DNA from 2 places in the Streptomyces sp. NPDC034111 genome. Region 2 is predicted to be linked to the other one. Evidence: riboswitches for the same ligand, from Rfam matches in the RefSeq annotation. Region 2 holds a riboswitch; the other holds the start of a gene.
What was found. Region 2 has a riboswitch for cyclic di-AMP ahead of ACZ55A_RS10650 (C40 family peptidase). Riboswitches for the same ligand answer to the same signal wherever they lie in the genome.
Positions count from the first base shown of each region.

Region 1: linked by a shared signal. The riboswitch ahead of ACZ55A_RS32115 (M23 family metallopeptidase) and the one ahead of ACZ55A_RS10650 (C40 family peptidase) in region 2 are both predicted to bind cyclic di-AMP.

Region 1 covers NZ_JBVIST010000021.1:125,666-129,329, reverse strand. The annotation lists gene ACZ55A_RS32130 (bifunctional acetate--CoA ligase family protein/GNAT family N-acetyltransferase) at 1-15, opposite strand, end outside; gene ACZ55A_RS32125 (HPr family phosphocarrier protein) at 149-430, shown strand; gene ACZ55A_RS32120 (GntR family transcriptional regulator) at 744-1,433, opposite strand; gene ACZ55A_RS32115 (M23 family metallopeptidase) at 1,608-2,408, opposite strand; cyclic di-AMP (ydaO/yuaA leader) riboswitch at 2,421-2,577, opposite strand; gene ACZ55A_RS32110 (M16 family metallopeptidase) at 2,787-3,664, opposite strand, start outside.
Region 2 covers NZ_JBVIST010000003.1:285,524-289,187, reverse strand. The annotation lists gene ACZ55A_RS10655 (hypothetical protein) at 1-84, shown strand, start outside; gene ACZ55A_RS10650 (C40 family peptidase) at 219-1,370, opposite strand; cyclic di-AMP (ydaO/yuaA leader) riboswitch at 1,378-1,560, opposite strand; gene pcrA (DNA helicase PcrA) at 2,012-3,664, shown strand, end outside.

The sequences.
Region 1 (3,664 bases), on a different contig from region 2:
CGGCGGCTTCTGCATGCGGACAGCGTACGACCGGGCACTGACAACGGCCCGTACGCGTACGCTCGGGGTCAGTCGGAGGCTTCTTGAGCACTCCCGGCAGCGTGAGAGACTGGTCTAGACAACTGTCACGACTTTGAAGGGCAACACCATGGCAGAGCGCCGCGTCAATGTCGGTTGGGCCGAGGGCCTGCACGCCCGCCCCGCGTCGATCTTCGTCCGTGCGGCCACCGCCTCCGGCGTCCCGATGACGATCGCCAAGGCTGATGGCACCCCTGTCAACGCGGCCTCCATGCTCGCGGTCCTGGGCCTGGGCGCCCAGGGTGGCGAGGAAATCGTGCTGGCCTCCGACGCCGAGGGCGCCGAGGCCGCGCTCGACCGCCTGGCGAAGCTCGTCGCCGAGGGTCTTGAGGAGCTCCCCGAGACCGTCTGAGCCCTGGTCCGCAAGGACCTCTTGCAGCATGCGGCGGCCCCGCCGCGGTGACCGGGAGACGGTCGCCGCGTCGGGGCCGTTCTGCGCTGTTGGGCGATTTCCGCACACCGGGAAAGAAAAGGCGCGCACCGTCCGGCGCTCAGGCGTGGTAGCGGAAAATGGGCACACAAATAGGCACCGTAAATAGACGCGCGAATAGGCGCGCGATGAGGCGCGGCAGCGCAGGCCGGAAATCCGACGCGATACGAGACATCGGCCCACCACTGGGCAAATGCATTCCGCGCCCCGCACCCCTTTGTATACGGGGCGATTGTTAAGAGCGGGCGCGCGCCGTGTTGACGGACCGTTTCGGATCGCTCACCTCGGGCTCGGCGGGGCGCCGCAGCCGGTACACCGGGAGGGAGCGCTCGATGTGGGCCGCCATCAGGGCACGGGCCCGTTCCGCGTCCCCCCGGGCCACCGCGTCCAGCACCGCGCCGTGTTCGTCCCACGACTCGCCGGACCGGGCCGGGGGCTCCACGGCATACATCCACTCGATCTTGCGCCGCAGCTGGGTCAGCAGCGCGGTCAGGCTGGGACTGCCGGCCGCCTGGGCGAGCGTCTCGTGGAACCAGCCGTCCAGTTGGCGCAGGTCCGCGGGGTTGCCGTGGCGGGCCCGCTCGCGCCCGAGCCGCACCAGTCCGCGCAGCACCTTCAGATGGGCCGGGCTGCGGCGGGCGGCGGCGCGGGCCGCGCCCAGCGGCTCCAGCAGGGCGCGGATGTCGAGGAGGTCGGCGGCCTCCTGCTCGGTGGGCTCGGCGACGCACGCGCCCGCGTGGTGGCGGGTGGTGACAAAGCCCTCCGACTGCAGGGTGCGCAGCGCTTCGCGGACCGGGACTCTGGAGACGCCGTAACGCGCCGCCAGGATCTCCTCGATCAGCCGGCTCCCCGGCGCCAGTGCACCGGAGACAATGTCCTCGCGAATCGCCGTGCACACTGCATGCGCGGAAATATGGCCTCGCATCGTCCGTGCCTCCGCCGTAATCCCCTGGAAACGCCGCCGGTTGGCGGCATTTCCGTGACTCTATTCGACCGGGACGGCTTTTCCGACGGACTCCTGTTATTCATGGATATATTTTGGCCAGCGCACGGGTCCGTCATCGGGCGATCCGGTGCGGCGGGTGCGGCGTGCGGTCCGTCAGACGTTGACGCCGTGCGAGCGCAGATAGGCGGTCGGGTCGATGTCCGAGCCGTAGTCCGGCGTGGTGCGGGCCTCGAAGTGCAGATGCGGGCCTGTGACGTTGCCGGTGGCGCCGGAGAGGCCGATCTGCTCGCCCGGTGTGACGGTCTGGCCGACCGAGACGCCGATGGACGACAGGTGGCCGTACTGGGTGTACGTACCGTCGTGCATCTTGATCACGACGTTGTTGCCGTACGCGCCGCCCCAGCCGGCCTCGACGACGGTGCCCGCGCCCACGGCGTGGACCGAGGTGCCGGAGGCGGCGTGGAAGTCGATGCCGGTGTGGCTGCCGGAGGACCACAGGCTGCTGGAGGCCTTGTAGCCGGTGGAGACGTAGGAGCCGGCGATCGGGGCGACGAAGGCGTTGAGGCGCTTGCGCTCGGCCTCGCGGGCCGCGCGCTCCTTGGCCTCGCGCTCGGCCTTGGCCTTCTTCCGGGCGGCCTCGGCGCGCCGCTTGGCCTCGTCGGCCTGCTTCTTGGCAAGGGCCTCGGCCTTCGCCTTCGCGGCGGCGGCCTCGGCGGCGGCCTGCTGTGCGTCGGCCTGGGCCTCGAGGCGGTCGGCGGCCTCGTCGCCGAGGACCACGGCCCGCTGGAGACCGGTGTCGTGTACGGGCGCCTGGTCCGTGGCGGCCAGCGCCGGCGAGGCCACGGAGGCGACCACGCCGGAGGCCGCCAGGCCGGCTATGCCGGCGATCTTGCGGGTGGAGCGAGCGGAGCGGCTCGCACCGCGGTGCTTCCCGGTGGCACGGATGAACGCCATGTACTGGCTGGTCCTTTCCTTCCTTCTCGCCTACCGGGTTAGCTGACGGGTTCGGAGCAGGAAGGTCTCCTACGGGCTCCTCCGGAGAGGAGTCCGATTCACCCCAAGGGACGTGTGGGTCCCCGGCTCCCCTGGCTCGCGCCGTACGGGGACTCGGCGATGACTGTCCGGTGCCACTGTTGTGGCGGACTTGTGACGAACAGCCGGACCGACGCTAAACGGGGCAACTTTCAATCGGCAAACAGAACCGGTTTTTTGTGCGGGATGCCACAAGAACCGCCGCAACCAGCCGCCATAAAACGGACATACGGCGGATCCCGTGGCGGGCGGGCGCCACGGGATCCGCATGCGTAACTGACTTGCCGTCAAGTGAAGGTGCTAGCCGCTGACGACCGTCACCTCGCCGATGCCCAGCGACCTGACGGGCTCGGCGATCTGCGCGGCGTCCCCGACCAGGACCGTCACCAGCCGGTCCACCGGGAAGGCGTTGACCACCGCCGCGGTCGCCTCGACCGTGCCGGTCTCCGCGAGCCGGGCGTACAACTGCGCCTGGAAGTCGTCCGGTAGCTGCTGCTCCACCTGGTCGGCGAGCGTGCCGGCGACGGCCGCCGCGGTCTCGTACTTGAGCGGCGCGACCCCGACGAGGTTCTGTACGGCGACATCCCGCTCGTCGTCCGTCAGCCCCTCTGCCGCGAGGGTCCGCAGCACCTTCCAGAGGTCGTCCAGGGCGGGGACCGTGGAGGCGGTGTCGACCGAGCCGCTGATGGCCAGCAGCGCGGCGCCCGTGGCCCCCTCGGGGGACGAGGGGGCGGTGGAGCGCAATACCTGACCGAAGGCGCGCACCCCGTAGGTGTAGCCCTTCTCCTCCCGCAGCACGCGGTCCAGACGGGAGGTGAGGGTGCCGCCCAGGCAGTACGTGCCGAGGACCTGGCCCGGCCAGACCCGGTCGTGCCGGTCGGCGCCGATGCGGCCGATGAGCAGCTGCGTCTGGACGGCGCCGGGGCGGTCCACGATCACCACCCGGCCGGTGTCGTCGGCGGTGATCGGCGCGGCCTTCAGCGGCTCGGCCGTGGAGCCGCTCCAGGCGCCGAGGGTGCCGGCGAGCGCCGCGTCCAGGTCGACGCCGGTGAAGTCACCGACGATGACCGCGGTGGCCGTGGCGGGCCGGACATGGGCGGCGTAGAAGGCCCGGACGGCCGCGGCGTCGATACGGGCGACGGTCTCCTCGGTGCCCTGCCGGGGACGCGACATCCGGG
Region 2 (3,664 bases):
GAGGAGACGGTGGACAAGCCGCTCTTCGCCGCGGTCGGCGCGCTCACGGTCGCCAACATCTTCCTCGCGGTGCTCTGGACCTGAGCGGCCCGCCGCTCCGGCGGAGCGCCCACGCACACCGCGCGGTCATCGTCCCCGGATCCGGGAACGACGGCCGCGCGGTGGCGTGTGGGGGGTGACCCGTGGGGGGTGGCCTGAAGTGGGGCGCGGGCCGCGGCTCAAGCCGGGCGGACGCTCCCGTAGATCGGCATGTAGTAGATCGACTCCTCCCGGACATTGGCGCCCGGCTTCGGAGCGTGGATCATCTTGCCGTCGCCTATGTACATCCCGACATGGCTGATGTCGTCGTAGAAGAAGACCAGGTCACCGGGTTGCAGATCCTTGGTCGCCACCCGCTCGCCGACCTTGACCTGATCCCAGGTCGTCCGCGGCAGATCCACCCCGGCCGCCTTCCACGCCGCCTGCGTCAGCCCCGAGCAGTCATAGGAACTCGGGCCGGTCGCGCCCCAGACATACGGCTTGCCGATCTGGGCGCGGGCGAACGCAAGGGCCTTTTCGGCCTGGGTGGACTGCGAGCCCCCGGTGGAGCCGCCGTCGCTGGTGCCGCCCCCCGTCTGACCGCCGCTCGTACCGTCGCCGTCCTGCTGCCGCTGGCGCTCCCGCTCCTGCTGCCGGCGCGCCTCCTCCTCGGCCCGGCGCTTGGCCTCGGCCTCCTTCTGACGCTCCAGCTCCGCCAGCCGCGCCTTCTCCTGCGCGGTCAGCCGCGACAGCAACTGCCGGGCCTCGGCCAGCTTCTGCTGCACGGACTGCTTGGACGCCTTGAGGGAGCTCTGCGACCTCTGCAACTGCTCCAGACTGCGGGTCGCCTCGGCCCGCTGGCGCGCCGCCGCGGCCGCCTGCTCCTGGTAGTCGGTGACCGCCTGCTTCTGCCGGCTGGTCAGCCGCTCCATGAGGTGACTGCGGTCGAAGAACTGCTGCGGGTCCTTGGCGAGCATCAGCTGCGCCGTCGGGTTCATCCCGCCGGTGCGGTACTGCGCCGACGCGAAGGTGCCCAGCTCCCGCCGGGAGTCGTTCATCCGCTGCGCACGCTTGGCCGCGGCATCGAGCAGGCCGTTGACGGTCTCGCGCTGGTGGTCCGCCCGCTCCTTGGCGGCGTTGTACTTCTGGGTGGACACCTCGGCCTGGCGGTAGAGCCCGTCGACCTTCTGCTTGACCTCTTCGATGGTGGGCCGGGGCGCCCTGGGGGCCGCGTCGGCGGACTGCGAGAGCAGGGTGACCGAGGCGAGGGCGGCGGTGGTGATCCCGGCCGCCGTACGCCGGCCTCCGGGCGAGGTCAGAACACTGGTGCGCGGCTTGCGATGGGACGCCAAGGCCGGCAACTCCTTCCGTGGACCGCCTACCGGGTTAGCTGTCGGGTTCGGGCGGTGTCGCTGACGGAAGGCTTGCCCTACGGTCCGCGCGTCCGCCTGGACGGGCGCAGGACCGATTCACCCCGGTGGTGCTGGTGGGTCCCCGGCTCCGGATGCCTCGTGGCAGGGCCGGACTCGGCGCGGGCGGCCCGTGCGGACGCTGTCGTCCACGGGGAGGCGGGCTGCCTGAGCGAGGACGTTAGCCAACTCGTGTGGCTCCTGTGAAGGCTGATGTTCGATATGCCCGAAACCTTTTCGTGACCTGAACGCGATGCGGGGGTTGTTGCGGCAGATGTCGGTTTCGGGATACGTGCTGCTGCTGCCGCCGCTGCCGGACCCGACCCGATCCGACCCGGCCCGCCGTACCGCCCCGGCCCGCCGTCGCGACCCGGCCCGCATCGTCCCGAGCCGGTCTGCCCCGTCCCGTCCCGACCCGGTCCGCCCCGGCCCGTACCGTCCCGGCGTACGGCCGCAGCGACAGGACGACGCCAGGCCCCTGACCTGCCGCCGCCCCCCGTAACACCGGGCACGTCCCGTAAACCGGCGGGCAATCCCCCACTCCGCCGCACGCTGTCAGTGCGGCGGCCTAGACTCGGTGGGCGATGAGCAGCCTCTTTGACGACAGCTTCCTGGCGGACCTCGGCCACAAGGGCGAGGAGGAGCACCCGCCGCCCCCCGAGGACGAGCACGAGCCGGCCCCGGAGGAGATCCCCGCCGACCTCTTCGGCGGGCGCTTCGACGTGCCCGTGCCCAGGGAGGCGTACTACCGCGACGGCGCCGCCCGCCCGGCCGTCGACGCCGCGGCGCTGCTCGAGGGACTCAACGACGAACAGAAGGCGGCCGTGGTGCACACCGGCAGCCCGCTGCTGATCGTCGCCGGCGCCGGCTCCGGCAAGACCCGGGTGCTCACCCACCGCATCGCGCATCTGCTCGCCGAGCGCCATGTCCACCCCGGCCAGATCCTCGCGATCACGTTCACGAACAAGGCCGCCGGGGAGATGAAGGAGCGCGTCGAGGAGCTGGTCGGCCCCCGCGCCAACGCCATGTGGGTCTCCACCTTCCACAGCGCCTGCGTCCGCATCCTGCGCCGCGAGTCCAAGAAGCTGGGCTTCACCTCCTCCTTCTCGATCTACGACGCCGCCGACTCCAAGCGCCTGATGGCCCTGGTCTGCCGCGACCTCGACCTCGACCCCAAGCGCTTCCCGCCCAAGTCCTTCAGCGCGAAGATCTCCAACCTCAAGAACGAGCTCATCGACGAGGAGACCTTCGCAGGCACGGCGGCCGACGGATTCGAGAAGACCCTCGCCGAGGCGTACGCGATGTACCAGGCGCGGCTGCGCGAGGCCAACGCCCTGGACTTCGACGACATCATCATGACGACGGTCAACCTCCTCCAGGCCTTCCCCGACGTCGCCGAGCACTACCGCCGCCGCTTCCGCCACGTCCTCGTCGACGAGTACCAGGACACCAACCACGCCCAGTACACCCTCGTACGCGAACTCGTCGGCACCGGCACCCCCGAGATCCCCGCCGCCGAACTGTGCGTCGTCGGTGACGCCGACCAGTCGATCTACGCCTTCCGCGGCGCCACCATCCGCAACATCCTCCAGTTCGAGGAGGACTACCCGGACGCGACCACGATCCTGCTGGAGCAGAACTACCGCTCGTCGCAGACGATCCTCTCCGCCGCCAACGCGGTCATCGAGCGCAACGAGAACCGCCGCCCCAAGAACCTCTGGACCGACGCCGGCGCCGGCCCCAAGATCACCGGCTATGTCGCCGACACCGAGCACGACGAGGCACAGTTCGTCGCCGACGAGATCGACCGGCTGACCGACGCCCGCGACGCCAAGGCCGGCGACGTCGCCGTCTTCTACCGGACCAACGCCCAGTCCCGCGTCTTCGAAGAGATCTTCATCCGGGTCGGGCTGCCCTACAAGGTCGTCGGCGGTGTGCGCTTCTACGAGCGCAAGGAGGTCCGGGACGTCCTCGCGTACCTGCGGGTGCTCGCCAATCCCGAGGACAGCGTCCCGCTGCGCCGCATCCTCAACGTCCCCAAGCGCGGCATCGGCGAACGCGCCGAGGCGATGATCGACGCCCTCTCGGCCCGCGAGAAGATCACCTTCCCGCAGGCGCTCCGCCGGGTCGACGAGGCGTACGGGATGGCCGCCCGCTCCGCCAACGCCGTCAAGCGCTTCAACGTCCTGATGGAAGAGCTGCGGACGATCGTCGAATCGGGCGCCGGACCGGCCACC